2 linked regions of the Leptothrix cholodnii SP-6 genome follow. The protein of the gene in region 1 interacts with the protein of each later gene in a pairwise test. Links are inferred from orthologs where the notes say so. Each region holds a gene or a part of one and is shown in the gene's direction. Other genes may lie near its edges.

Region 1 (4,478 bases):
CGAGCGCTCCGGCAACCAGCGCTGGCTCGTCACGTCGTCGACGCCGGAGCAGCTCTGGCCGGTGCTGCGCGAGTACTGGCAGGCCAACGGCTTCACGTTGCTGGTCGACAAGCCCGAACTGGGCGTGATGGAAACCGACTGGCTCGAGAACCGCGGCAAGCTGCCGCAGAACACCTTGAGCCGGGCGATCAGCAAGGTCTTCGAAGCCCTCACCGACAGCGACGAGCGCGACCGCTACCGCATGCTGGTCGAACGCGGCGCGCAGGGCACCGAAGTCACCATCAGCCACCGCGGTGCGGTCCAGGTCGTCACGGGCGACCGCAACAACGAACAGGTTCGCTGGCAGACCCGGCCCACCGACCCCACCCTCGAAGCCGAAATGCTGGCTCGCCTGCTGGCGCACCTGGCACCGGCAGCAGATGCCACCGCGGCTGCGCCGGCACTGGCAGCGGCCGCACAGACCGTCGCCGCCGCGCCGGCCGCGCCGCCGCGGGCCCGCATCGATGCGTCGGCCGCGGTGCCGACGCTGCAGGTCGACGACGGATTCGATCGCGCCTGGCGCCGTGTCGGTGTGGCGCTCGATCGCAACGGCTTCACGGTCGAGGACCGCGACCGCAGCCAGGGCGTCTACTTCGTGCGCTACGTCGACCCCAAGCTCGCCGGCAAGGAAGACCCCAACTTCATCGCACGCCTGTTCGGCGCCAAGAAGGAAGACCTTTCGGGCAAGCGCTACCGCGTTCAAGTCGCCGCCGAAGGCAGTACGGCCAGCACCGTGTCGGTGCTCAACAGCGAAGGCATGGCCAGTGCCGACGAAAGCGCCCGCAACATCGCCCAACTGCTGCTTGTGGAGTTGCGCTGACGCATCAAGGGCATCGACCGGCCCTGCAGCCGACCCGCGCTCCGCGCCGGTCGGCTTTTTTCTGCTCGTCGCAGACAGCCAAAAAAAAGCCGCCCGGAGGCGGCTTTTCGAATCGAAGCGGTGTGCTCAGTTCGAAGCAGCGGAAGCAGCAGCTTCGACAGGAGCGGACGCTTCCATCGCAGGAGCCGAAGCCTCAACGGCAGGAGCCGAAGCTTCCACGGCAGCGGGAGCAGCAGCAGGAGCGGCTTCTTCCTTCTTGCCACAGGCGGCGAGGGCAGCGGCGGCGATCAGGGCGGCCATCAGGAGCGACTTGTTCATGGTTATTTCCTTGGGTCTTGGAGTCAGACAATTACCGGTAATTGCGGGGCTCTCGGACGAGGCTCAAACAAGAAGCCAACAATTCGTCAAGTCCCACCTGAAGCGTGATCAGCTCGAGCATTTTCACGTCCAGCCCGCAAGTATACCCATTCGGCGTGCACTCGGCAGGTGCCCGGTATGCAGCCAAAGCCGGAACCGGTGCACCCGAGCGTGCCGGGCTCAGCCAGCCAGCGGGTGCAGCCAGCCGTCGTCAGCCCACTGCTCCAGCAAGGCACGCAACGCCGGACTGGCTCGGCGCAGGGTGGTGGCATCGAGTTGGCGCGCGTCGGCCAGCAGATGCAGCATCGCCGCATCGCGGCCCGCCGCACGCCACGAATCGCCGTTGCAATAGACGTGGCCGTCGTCGTAGAGCAGGCAGCTGCGGTCATCGAGCCGGACACCCACACCGTCAGGCAGCGGCTCGCCGAGCTCGAAGCTGACCTGCGCCTTGGGCTCGCTCAGGTACTCGCCCAACGCGCGCGCGAGTGCGCCAGGCTCGGCCAGCGCGCGCATCAGGCCCTGCTCGGCAAACGCCAGCAGTTCGGCCGGGATGCGCCCGGGCGCCGCGGTGGCCGACTGCTTGGGGTCGCGATAGACCGGCGGGCGCGCACCGGCATCGGCCGGATCGTCGATGCCGTCGGCCAGACGCAGCAGCGTCTCGCGCACCAGTTCGCTGCGCTGCGGCGAGCGGAAACCCACCGAGCACGTCATGCACTCGCCGTCGACCGCATCGCCGTCATGGGCCCAGCCGGGCGGCAGGTAGAGCATGTCGCCCGGCTCGAGCACCCACTCTTCTTCATGACGGAAGTTCTCGATGATCTTGACCGGCAGCCCTTCCCTCAGGCGCGCGTCGGGCAGGCGGCCGATGCGCCAGCGCCGCCGGCCCGCCACCTGGATCAGGAAGACGTCGTAGGAGTCGAAGTGCGGCCCGACACCGCCCCCCTCGCTGGCCCAGGAGATCATCAGATCGTCGAGCCGGGCCTGTGGCACGAAGCGGAAGCGGTTCAGCAGGTCGGCGGCAGCCGGCACGTGCAGGTTGAGGCCCTGCACCAGCACCGTCCAGCCGGGTTGCTTGATGGCCGGCAGCGAGCGGCGCGGCATCGGTCCGCGCTTGAACTGCCACGTCTGCCGGTCGCCCTCGCCCTGACGGCTCAGGAATCGGGACTCGACCGCATCGTCTTCGAGCATCGCGAACATCTGCGCGCGCGACACCGGCGGCTCGATGCCCGGCACGGCCTGGCGCACCAGCAGCGGCTTGCGCTGCCAGTGGCGCTGCATGAAGACCGACGGACTGAGCCCGCCGAGCAGCTCGCAGGGCAGGTCGAGCGGCGGCACGGCCGCGTCAGGATGGACGGGAGACGGCGTCGAGCCCTTCGTGACCGAGGGCTTGGCGGGTTGGGCTGCAGCGGATGCAGCGCGGCTTTTCGGGAGATTCATGCCCGCATTGTGCCGGCGGGCTTCGGGGGCCTCGCGCGCGCATGCGATCATTCCGGCCATGAGAATTTCAGAACCCTGTGTCGTCAGCCTGACCTGGCGCCTTGAAGATGCCCAAGGGCAACTGATCGACGAACTGGTCGAGCCGGTCGAGTTCTTCTACGGCGGCGACGACCTGTTCGCCAAGGTCGAAGAGGTCATCAACGGCGAAGGTGCCGGCTTCGAGGCCACGCTGCACCTGGAGCCCGAACACGCGTTCGGCGAGTACCACGCCGAGCTGGTGTGCTTCGAGGAACGCCGCCTGTTCCCCGACGGCATCGCGCCGGGCATGCAGTTCGAGGGCCTGCCCGAAGGCAGCCAGACGCCCGACATGCCGAGCGCGGTGATCTACACCATCACCGAGGTCTACGACAGCCATGTCGTGCTCGACGGCAACCACCCGCTGGCCGGCGTCGCGCTGGTGCTGCAGCTGCAGGTGACGGACGTGCGCGAAGCCGACGAAGAAGAGATCCTGCGCCGCAGCGTCGACAACGACGCCACCGGCCTGCTCAGCCTGGCGCCGGTCATGGCGACCGACAACCAGACGATGCACTGAGGTGCGATGCGGCGGTCCGCCGCGCGGATTGCCCGTCGGTCAGCCTCGGCCGGTGGAGCCGAAGCCCGCCACGCCGCGATCGCTGGCCTCGAATTCGTCGACCTGCCGGAACTGCGCCTGCACCACCGGCACGATCACCAGCTGGGCGATGCGTTCGAGCGGCTGCACGGCATAGGCCACACTGCCGCGGTTCCAGCAGCTCACCATCAGCTGGCCCTGGTAATCGCTGTCGATCAGCCCGACCAGATTGCCCAGCACGATGCCGTGTTTGTGGCCCAGCCCCGAGCGCGGCAGGATGATCGCCGCCAGGCCGGGATCGGCGATGTGGATGGCGATGCCGGTGGGGATCAGCGTGGTCTGGCCGGGCGCGATCTCGAGCGGCAGGTCGATGCAGGCGCGCAGGTCCAGGCCGGCGGCACCGGGCGTCGCGTAGGCGGGCAACTGCTCGGCCAGGCGGGCGTCGAGCAGCTTGTATTCGATCTGGGTGTTCATGGATGTCGGGGATTTCAGGTCGTTGCCGACGCGCGTGAGCCGGCCAGACGCCGGGCGATGTCGCCCACCAGCGCGCGCGCCAGGCTGAGCTTGTCGGTGGCGCGGCCGTCTTCGGGCAGGGCGCGCTCGCCGTCGGCGTCGACCAGCAGCAGCGCGTTGTCGTCGCGCCCGAAGGTGGCGGGACCGAGGTTGCCGACGATCAGCGGCACCTTCTTGCGCAGCAGTTTTTCGCGCGCGTGCTGGGCCAGCTTCTCGCTCTCGGCGGCAAAGCCGACGCAGTAAGGCGGCTCGGGCAAAGCCGCCACCGCGGCCAGGATGTCGGCGTTTTCGGTCAGCTCGAAGCTCGGTGCGACCTTCTTGCCGGCCTTCTTGATCTTGTGCGCGCTCAGGTTGGCCGGGCGCCAGTCGGCCACCGCGGCGGTGGCGACGAACACGTCGTGCTGCGCCGCCGCGGGCATCACCGCGTCGTGCATCTGCTGCGCCGAGCGCACGTCGATGCGCGCCACGCCGCGCGGCGTGGGCAGGTGCACCGGACCGGCGATCAAGGTGACGGCCGCACCGGCTTCGCGCGCCGCGCGGGCGATCGCAAAACCCATCTTGCCGCTCGACAGGTTGGTGATGCCACGCACCGGGTCGATCGCCTCGAAGGTCGGTCCGGCCGTGATCAGCATCGACACGCCCGCCAGCGGCTTGGGCGAGAGTGCGGCGATCAGGTCCTCGACGATCTGCTCGGCTTCGAGC
Region 2 (9,335 bases), 250 kb from region 1 along the record:
CGCCCCTGGGATGTGCTGGACAGCTCGGTGCTGTCGCTGCTGGCGGTGGTCAAGCGCGAAGATTTCGTGCCCGCCGCACACCGCAGCGTCGCCTTCATGGACCTGGAGGTGCCGCTGCCCGGCGGCCAGTCCATGCTCGCCCCGCGCCTCGAGGCCCGCCTGCTGCAGGACCTCGCCCCGCACCGCCACGAGAAGGTGCTTGAGATCGGCACCGGCTCGGGCTTCATGGCCGCGCTGCTGGCGCACAAGGCGCAGCAGGTCGTCAGCCTCGAGACCCGCCCCGAGCTGGTCGCGATGGCACGCGAGAACCTGCGCCACGCCAAGATCATGAACGCCGAGGTGCGCCAGGCCGACGGCTCCGATGCCAAGGCCGTCGCCGGTCCGTGGGACGCCATCGTGCTGTCGGGCTCGGTGGCCGAAGTGCCCGCCGCGCTGCTGCAGCAACTCAAGGTCGGTGGCCGGCTGGTCGCCGTGGTCGGCCAGGCCCCGATGATGCGGGCCACCCGCGTCACCCGCACCGGCGAGCGCGATTTCCGCACCGAGGTGCTGTTCGACACCGTCGCGCCCCGGCTCGACGGTTTCGGCGAACCCTCGCGTTTCTCGTTCTGACCCGAACGGTCCTTTTTCCGGCCAAGAAGATGCAACAAGTCGCCGTCCGGGACATCGCCGCCCTGCTCGACACCTGGCGCGGCCAGGGCCTCAGGCCCGCGCTGCTGGACGTGCGCGAAGCCTGGGAAGTGGCCACCGCCAGCCTGAGCCTGCCGGGCGTCGAGACCCGCTGCATCCCGATGCAGCAGGTGCCGGCCCGCCATGCCGGCGAGCTCGATGCCGCGCAGCCGCTGCTGGTGCTGTGCCACCACGGCATGCGCAGTCTGCAGGTGGCGATGTACCTGGATGGGCAAAGATACCCCCATGTGTATAACATCGCGGGTGGCATCGACGCCTGGTCGCGCGTTGTCGATCCGACGGTGCCGACCTACTGAACCTGGCCGCCACGGCCGCCGTGCATCTCCCCTGGCCAAGAAAAGGACCTCTCGATGAAGCTCTCGACCGCGCGCAAGCCCCTGCTGGTGTCCGTGCTGGCGGCCTTGGCCGCCCTGGCCGTGCCCGCACATGCGCAAAGCCTGCGCGAGCTCTACGACGCTGCCCGCAGCTACGACGCCGGCTACCTGGCCGCGCAGGCGCAGGCCCAGGCGACGCAGTTCCGCGCCGCGCAGTCCGAGTCGCTGCTGCGCCCCAACGTCGGCCTGAGCGCCGGCGCGGCGCAGTCGGTCAGCGACACGCCGCTGGCCGGCACCCGCAACCTGACCGCCGCGACGGTGGGCGTGAGCGCCGTCCAGCCGCTCATCAACCGCGCCAATTCGGCAGCGGTCGACCAGGCCCGCAAGTCGCTCGAAGTGGTCGAGGCCGACCTCGCCAGCGCCGAGCAGGACCTGATGGTGCGGGTGGCGCAGGCCTATTTCGACGTGCTCGGCGCGGTCGACACGCTCGCCACCGCGCAGGCCAACAAGACCGCGATCAGCGAGCAGCTGGCGTCGGCCAAGCGCAATTTCGAGGTCGGCACCGCCACCATCACCGACACGCGCGAGGCGCAGGCGCGCTTCGACCTCGCCAGCGCACAGGAGATCGCCGCCGACAACGACCTGCGCACCAAGCGCATCGCGCTCGACCAGCTGATCGGCAAGACCGGCATCGAGCCCACGCCACTGGCCCAGCCGGTGGTACTGCCCAACCTGGCCAGCGACGACGTCGAAGGCTGGGTCGCCAAGACCGCCGACGCGCCGCTGGTGCGCAAGGCCCGGGTCGGCTACGAGATCGCCAAGCTCGAAACCCGCCGCGCCGACGCCGGCCACAGCCCGACGCTCGACCTCGAAGGCTCGATGGGCAGCGCCCACAACTCGGGCTCGGCGGCGGTGTCGTCGGGCGGCAAGGGCGTGTCCAGCAACGCCCGGATCGGCCTGACGCTGCGCATGCCGCTCTACAGCGGCGGCGCGATCGACAACCGCGTCAAGGAAACCGTGGCGCTCGAAGAAAAATCGCGCAACGACCTCGACACCGCCCGCCGCGCGGTGGCGCAGGCCACGCGGCAGGTCTACTTCGGCGTGCAGTCGGGCCAGGCGCAGGTGCTGGCGTTCGAGGCGGCCGAATCGTCATCGAAGCTCGCGCTCGAAGCGACCCAGACCGGCTACCGCGTCGGCGTGCGTGTCAACCTCGACGTGCTCAATGCCCAGACCCAGCTCTACTCGACCCAGCGCGACCTCGCCAAGGCGCGCTACGACGTGCTGGTCAACGGCCTGCGGCTGCGCCAGGCCGCGGGCGTGCTGTCGGTCGGTGACCTCGACACCATCAACGGCCTGCTCGGCCGCTGAAACCCTGGCGGCTCAGGCCGCCCAGCGCACCGCGTAGATCGGCGGCAGCTGGCTCGACAGCGTCTGCCAGCGGTTGCCGGCATCGCCGGACAGCCAGAGCCCGCCGGTGGTCGAACCCATCGCGAGCAGCTGGCCGCTGTCGTCGATCGCCAGGCCGTGGCGGTAGATCAGGTCCCAGGCCGGTGACGGCAGGCCGTCCCACACCGCGTGCCAGTGCGCGCCACCGTCGGTGCTGCGGTTGACGACCAGGGTGGCGTTGACCGGCACGCGCTGCGCATCGGCTTGCGCCGGCACCAGCCAGACCCGCTCGGCATCCTGCGGGTGCACCGCCACCGCAAAACCGAAGGCCGACGGCGCGATGTCCGTCACGGCGCGCCAGCTGCGCCCGCCATCGCCGGAGCGGAACACGCCGCTGTGATGCTGCATCCACAGCTGATCGGGCTGGCCCGCGCAACGCTGCACGCGGTGCGGGTCCTGCACCGCCGCGTCGCCGATGCGCTCGGGCGGCAGGTAGTCGGCGCTCAGGCCTTCGCCCAGCAGCTGCCAGCTGGCGCCGTCGTCCTGCGTCAGCCAGACGCCGCCGCACGACACCGCCACCAGCACACAGCGGCTGTCGCGCGGGTCGACGCAGATCGAGTGGATGCCGGGGAAGTCGTAGCCGCCGCCGAACCACTGCAGGCGCTCGGGCACGTTCCAGAGCGACTCGACCAGCTGCCACGAGGCGCCCGAGTCGTCACTGCGAAACAGCCCGCCGGGGATGGTGCCGGCCCAGAGCCGGCCGGGCTGGTCGGCACCGCCGGCTTCGAGCGACCAGACCGTGTCGAGCTTCCACGCGGTGGCGTCGGCATGGCCTTCGGGTTTGGGCGGATAGGCCGGCGTGGCGATCTCCTCCCAGGTCACGCCGCCGTCGCGCGAGCGGTGCAGCTTGCAGCCGAAATGGCCCAGGCGCAGCGCCGCGTAGAGCGCGCCGTCACGCGGGTCGGGCAGCAGGATCGAGACCGGCTCGCCGAGGAAGGCGGCCTCGGTGGCGAGCCGCCAGTCGCCGTCGACCTGGCGGGCGTTGAACAGGCCCTTGCGGGTGGCGATCCAGAGCGTGGGCGTCATCGTGTGTCTCCTCTCGAGGGGTCGTGGTGCGATAGTCGGACGGGACACGACGATCGACGCGGCCTGGAATCGACATGCCCGTCAACCGCCGTCCATCAACCGCCCTTCATCAACCGCCGGTCAAGGCCTGAAAGATCTGCACCTCGTCGGCCGGTGCCACGGCATCGCTCAGGCCGAGCCGGTCGTGGATGCGCTGGCCGTTGACGAACACCATCACGTGCTGGCGCACCGCGCCCTGTTCGTCGAGCACGTAACCCTGCAGCCGCGGGCTGTGCTGCCAGGCCGCGCGCAGCACCTCGCCGACGGTGCCGCCGTCGAGTTGCAGCGGCGGGCAATCGACGTGACGGCGCAGGTTGGGGGCGATGGTCAGGCGGGGCATGGCGGCTCCGGGCCGTGGGCGGGATTGCATCTTCGTGAGATGACCGCCATGACGCAAGCGGGGTCGACCCGCGGCGCTCAGCCCGGCCAGCGCGCCTGTTTCAGCAGGATCGCCGCCATGCGTTCGGACGCGCCCTGGTGCGCCGCGGCGTAGGCCAGGGCCGCGGCCGAGGCCTGCGCGTGGGCCGACACGTCACCGGCCTGCGCGACCGCCAACGCCACGCCGTTGCCGATCGCCGGCACCCGACGCGCGGCCGATTGGGCCTCGGCCAGCTGGGCCGCGTCGGCAAAGTTGAAGGTGTGCGGCCCCATCACCACCGGGCAGCCGCAGGCGGCCGCCTCGATCAGGTTCTGGCCGCCCAGCGGCGCGAAACTGCCGCCCAGCAGCGCCACGTCGGCCAGCGCGTAATAGGCCGGCATCTCGCGCATCGAGTCGCCCAGCCAGACGTCGGCCTGCGCCGCCGCATCGGGCACCGCGGCGTCGCCCTCGCCCCAGCTGCTGCGTCGAGACAGCGTCAGCCCCGCGGCCTGCACCAGCGCCGCCACCTCGTCGAAACGCTGCGGATGGCGCGGCACCAGCGCCAGCACGGGGCGGCGGGCTGACGGGTCGGATTGCGCCAGCATCGCGGCCCAGGCCTGCAGCAGGGGCTCGTCCTCGCCTTCGCGCCAGCTCGCCGCCAGCACGATCGGCCGGCCGGCTGCAGCAACACGCCAGTGCCGGCCGCGCGTCAGCAAGGCCGGGTCGGGGCGCAGGTCGAACTTGATGTTGCCGCACACCTGCACGTCGCGGGCGCCGGCTTCGCGCAGGCGCCGGGCGTCGTCCTCGGTCTGCGCCAGCGCCGTGGACAGCGCCTCGACCGCCGGCCGCATCAACGCGTCGAGCCGCAGCGACTTGCGCAGGCTCTTGTCCGACAGCCGTGCGTTGGCCAGCACCATCGGCACACCGGCGGCCAGCGCCTCGGCCTGCAGGTTCGGCCAGACCTCGGTCTCCATCAGCACGCCGATGGCCGGCCGATGGCGGCGCAGGAAACGCCGCACCGCGCCGGGGGTGTCGAACGGCAGCCAGCGTTGCGCGTCACCGGCGCGCAGCAGCGCCGCGCCGGTCTCGCGGCCGGTGGCGGTGCCGTGCGTGAGCAGCAGCCGCAGCCCAGGCCGGGCCGCGCGCAAGGCCTGGATCAGCGGCTCGGCGGCGCGGGTTTCACCGAGCGAGACCGCGTGCAGCCATAGCGCGCCCGGTTTGGTGGGCGCGCCGAAACCGAGCCGCTCGCCGATCGCCTGGCCATACGGCGGCTCACGCCGCGCGCGCCAGAACAGCCGCGCCAGCAGCAGCGGCGTGAGCCCGCGCAGCAGCGTGCTGTAGGCCAGCCGCGCCAGACCGCGCTTGAGTGCGATCACGGGCGAGCCGGCGTTCAGTGCGCCGCCTGCTGCACTTGCGCTTCAGGCATGACCCGGCGCAGCGCCGCCATGAAATCACCTTCGATGCGATGCAGCGCCGCCTCGGTGTGGCCCTCGAAACGCAGCACCAGCACCGGCGTGGTGTTCGACGCCCGGATCAGGCCGAAGCCGTCCGGATAGTCGCCCCGCAGGCCGTCGATGGTGCCGATCGTGGCACCCGGAAAGTCGGCTTGAGCGATCAGCTCCTCGACGATCTGGTGCTGGTTGCCGGCCGGCACCGCGACGTTCAGTTCGGGCGTGCTGAAGCTGGTCGGCAGCGCCTTGAGCACCGCGCTCGGGTCGTCGAAGCGCGACAGGATCTCCAGCAGGCGGCCGGCGGTGTACATCGCGTCGTCGAAGCCATACCAGCGCTCGCCGAAGAAGATGTGGCCGCTCATCTCACCGGCGATCGGCGCGCCGGTCTCGCGCAGCTTGGCTTTCACCAGCGAGTGGCCGGTCTTCCACATCAGCGGCACACCGCCCGCTTCAAGAATGCCGGCCGACAGGCGCTGCGAGCACTTGACGTCGAAGATGATCGTGCCGCCCGGGTGCCGGCTCAGGATGTCGCGTGCGAACAGCAGCATCTGGCGGTCCGGGAAGATGATCTCGCCGTCCTTGGTGACCAGGCCCAGCCGGTCGCCATCGCCGTCGAACGCCAGGCCGAGTTCGGCGTCGGTGGCGTGCACGATCTTGATCAGGTCGGCCAGGTTTTCGAGCTTGGACGGATCGGGATGGTGGTTCGGAAAATCGCCGTCGACGCGGCTGTAGATGTCGATCACGTCACAGCCCAGCGCCCGCAGGATGGCGGGCCCCGAGGCGCCCGGAATGCCGTTGCCCGAGTCGACCACGATCTTCATCGGCCGCGCCAGCTTGCAGTCGCTGACGACGCGGTGCGTGTATTCCGGCAGGATGTCCATCGCCGCGATGCGGCCCACGCGCGGCTTGGAGTTCTTGCGCTTGCCGGGCACGTGCAGGTAATCCTCGGCCTCCATGCGCGTGCGCAGTTTCTGGATCGCCTCGCCGTGGATCGCCACGCCGGCCAGCACCATCTTGAAGCCGTTGTAGTCCTTCGGGTTGTGGCTGCCCGTCACCTGGATGCCGCTGCGGCAACCGTGTTCGCCGCGGGTGGCGGCCACGTAATAGAGCATCGGCGTGGTCACCGCGCCGAGGTCGACCACATCCAGCCCGGTCGAGGCCAGCCCGCGCATCAGCGCCGCCGACAGGTCCGGCCCGGAGACGCGGCCGTCGCGGCCCACCGCCACCGCGCGTTCGCCGGCGGCGATCGCCTCGCTGCCGAAGGCACGGCCGAGGTGCTCGGCAAATTCGACGTCGAGCGCCTGCCCGACGATGCCGCGGATGTCATAGGCCTTGAATGCCGATGCGAGTGTTTTCATGCCGAAGACCTGACCTTGAAAATGGAAGAAATCGGCGCGGATTGTAGGGAGCGCCGATTCGCTCCGACCTGACGGACAGGCCCCCGTCCGCGGGTGCTGCGCCTCGTGCCCGACCGTCGGGCCTGGCGGCGTGACGACGGATGCAGGCTTGCACAGCCCTGCGGACGGTCCACGCGCCCGCCCGGCATCACAATGGCGCAATGCCTACGCTTTCACGATCGATCGATGTCCTGCAGCGGCTCGCCCCGCGCGTCGAGGAGCCCGCCCATGCATGAGCTGAGCCTGGCCGGCGGCATCGTCAAGGTGATCGAGGACGCCGCAGCGCGCGAAGGCTTCAGGCGCGTCTCGCAACTGCGGCTCGAGGCCGGCGCGCTGGCGGGTGTGGAGGTGCGGGCGCTGCGTTTCGCGCTCGAAGCCATCACGCCCGGCACCTGCCTCGAAGGCGCCGCGATCGAGATCGACGAGCCCCCCGGCACGGCCTGGTGCCCGCGCTGCAGCTGCAGCGTGGAGATCACCTCGCGCGCCGACCCCTGCCCGCTGTGCAGCGGATTTCAGCTACAAGCCACCGGCGGGACCGAGCTTCGGGTGCTCGACCTGCTGGTGCACGACGAGGAGACCTGAGCCATGTGTGTCGTCTGCGGATGCAGCAGCGGGGCGCCAGCCGCCCCGCATGAACATGTCAGCGTGGCGCCGAATACCGGCGACCTGCATTACGGCGCCGGAGCGGCGCGGGTGTCGGTGCCGGGCATGAGCCAGGCGCGCGCCATCAAGCTCGAGGTCGACGTGCTGGGCGAGAACAACCGCCTGGCCGCGCACAACCGCGCGCACTTCGCCTCGCACGGCATCACCGCCTACAACCTGGTGTCGAGCCCCGGCTCGGGCAAGACCACGCTGCTGTGCGCCACCATCGAGGCGCTCAAGAGCGCCGCGCCACAGCTGCCGCTGGCGGTGATCGAGGGCGACCAGCAGACCTCGAACGACGCCGACCGCATCCGCGCCACCGGCGCCGCGGCGATCCAGATCAACACCGGCAAGGGCTGCCATCTGGATGCGCAGATGGTGGGTGACGCGTTCGCGCGGCTCGATCTGCACGGGCACAGCCACAGCCACGGTCACGAACACACGCACGACGGACACGGACACGCGCAGGGCCATCACCACGCCGACGCACTGCTGTTCATCGAGAACGTCGGCAACCTCGTCTGCCCGGCAATGTGGGACCTGGGCGAGGCCGCCAAGATCGCCATCCTCTCGGTCACCGAGGGTGAGGACAAGCCGATCAAGTACCCCGACATGTTCGCCGCCGCCCGGCTCATGGTGCTCAACAAGATCGACCTGCTGCCCTACCTCGACTTCGACATCCCCAAATGCATCGAGTACGCACGCCGCGTCAACCCGGGCATCGAGGTGCTGCTGGTGTCGGCCAGGACCGGCCAGGGCATGGACGCCTGGATCGACTGGCTGTTGCACGCGGGCGAGCCGGCCCAAGCGCACGAGCACGACACCGCCGATGACGCCGGCGCCACCGAGGCCGCGCTGCGCAGCCGGATCGCCCAACTCGAAGCGCAGCTGGCCGCCGCCGGCATCAAGGCCTGAGCCGTGCCGGGCCCCACATCTCTGCCCTGCCCCGCGCCCCTGCGCGTGCTGGCATGCGGCGCCTACCTGAAGAACAGCGCCTGCCGGCTCGACGGCGACCGGGCGCGCTGGTCCGCGCTGCACGGCGACCTGGGTGACGCCGCCGCGTGCGACGCGCTGCAGGTGTCGGTCGAGACCCTGCTGGGCGCCGGCGACGGCCCGCTGCAGGCGGTCGCACACGACCTGCATCCCGACTTCCACAGCACCCGCGTCGCCCTCGCCGCGGCCGAGCAGCTCGGCCTGCCGTCGATTGCCGTGCAGCACCACCACGCGCACATCGCCGCCGTCATCGCCGAACAGGGCCTGCGCTTGCCGGTGATCGGCCTGGCGCTCGACGGCGTCGGGCTCGGCAGCGACGGCACGGCCTGGGGCGGCGAGGTGTTGTGGGTCGACGGCGGCGCCGCGGCGCACCGCTGGCAGCGCATCGGCCATCTGCAGCCCTTGCTGCTGCCCGGCGGCGACATGGCGGCGCGCGAACCCTGGCGCATGGCCGCAGGCCTGATGCACGCGCTGGGCCGCGGCGACCGCATCGAGGCCCGTTTTGCGCCGATCGTCGGCGCGCAGGCGGCCCGGGTGGTGCGCAGCATGCTCGAACGCAACGTCAACTGCCCGCTCACCAGCAGCGCCGGCCGCTGGTTCGACGCCGCCGCCGGCGCGCTCGGCCTGAGCGTGCGCCAGTCGACCGAAGCCGAAGCGGCGATCGCGCTCGAAGCCTGCGCTGCGGCGTGGCAGCGCGCCCACCCCAGCTTCGACGAGCCGTGGGAAAGCCTCGACCTGCGCCCGATCGTCGGCCGCCTGTTCGAGATCGACCCGGCCAATGCCCGCGCCGTGTCGCACGGCGCCGGCTCGTTCCACCTCGCGCTGGTCAACGGCCTGGCGCACGCCGCGATCGGCGCCGCGCGCGAACGTAGCCTGCGCGATGTCGTGCTCGGCGGCGGCTGCTTCATGAACCGCGTGCTGAACACCCAGCTGACCCGGCGGCTGCAGGACGCCGGCCTGGCCGTGCATCAGCCCCAGGCCA

What was found.
Region 2: the proteins of LCHO_RS13225 (region 1) and hypB interact in binary tests that used the Escherichia coli proteins (3 or more experiments, as listed by UniProt). The link is inferred for Leptothrix cholodnii SP-6 from one-to-one orthologs.

What each region holds. Positions count from the first base shown.
Region 1 is NC_010524.1:2,901,547-2,906,024, forward strand. What follows is about bases 1,640-4,478. They hold LCHO_RS13225 (FKBP-type peptidyl-prolyl cis-trans isomerase), read left to right. Parts: upstream 1,640-2,711; coding sequence 2,712-3,245; downstream 3,246-4,478. Other genes in these bases: LCHO_RS13220 (ribosomal protein uL16 3-hydroxylase), read right to left, coding at 1,640-2,653; dut (dUTP diphosphatase), read right to left, coding at 3,285-3,737; coaBC (bifunctional phosphopantothenoylcysteine decarboxylase/phosphopantothenate--cysteine ligase CoaBC), read right to left, coding at 3,752-4,478. Outside these bases: outer membrane protein assembly factor BamC, read left to right, coding at 1-859; LCHO_RS22805 (hypothetical protein), read right to left, coding at 986-1,177; more of LCHO_RS13220, read right to left, coding at 1,397-1,639. UniProt on the Escherichia coli protein: Folding helper with both chaperone and peptidyl-prolyl cis-trans isomerase (PPIase) activities. Chaperone activity prevents aggregation of unfolded or partially folded proteins and promotes their correct folding.
Region 2 is NC_010524.1:2,646,519-2,655,853, forward strand. The notes cover bases 6,356-9,289. They hold hypB (hydrogenase nickel incorporation protein HypB), read left to right. Parts: upstream 6,356-7,303; coding sequence 7,304-8,275; downstream 8,276-9,289. Other genes in these bases: LCHO_RS12200 (phosphomannomutase/phosphoglucomutase), read right to left, coding at 6,356-6,679; LCHO_RS12205 (hydrogenase maturation nickel metallochaperone HypA/HybF), read left to right, coding at 6,947-7,300; LCHO_RS12215 (Kae1-like domain-containing protein), read left to right, coding at 8,279-9,289. In the rest of the region: LCHO_RS12170 (protein-L-isoaspartate O-methyltransferase family protein), read left to right, coding at 1-609; LCHO_RS12175 (rhodanese-like domain-containing protein), read left to right, coding at 639-983; LCHO_RS12180 (TolC family outer membrane protein), read left to right, coding at 1,038-2,369; LCHO_RS12185 (WD40/YVTN/BNR-like repeat-containing protein), read right to left, coding at 2,382-3,473; LCHO_RS12190 (MoaD/ThiS family protein), read right to left, coding at 3,583-3,852; LCHO_RS12195 (3-deoxy-D-manno-octulosonic acid transferase), read right to left, coding at 3,930-5,246; more of LCHO_RS12200, read right to left, coding at 5,261-6,355; more of LCHO_RS12215, read left to right, coding at 9,290-9,335. UniProt on the Escherichia coli protein: Involved in the maturation of [NiFe] hydrogenases. Required for nickel insertion into the metal center of the hydrogenase. Exhibits a low intrinsic GTPase activity, which is essential for nickel insertion.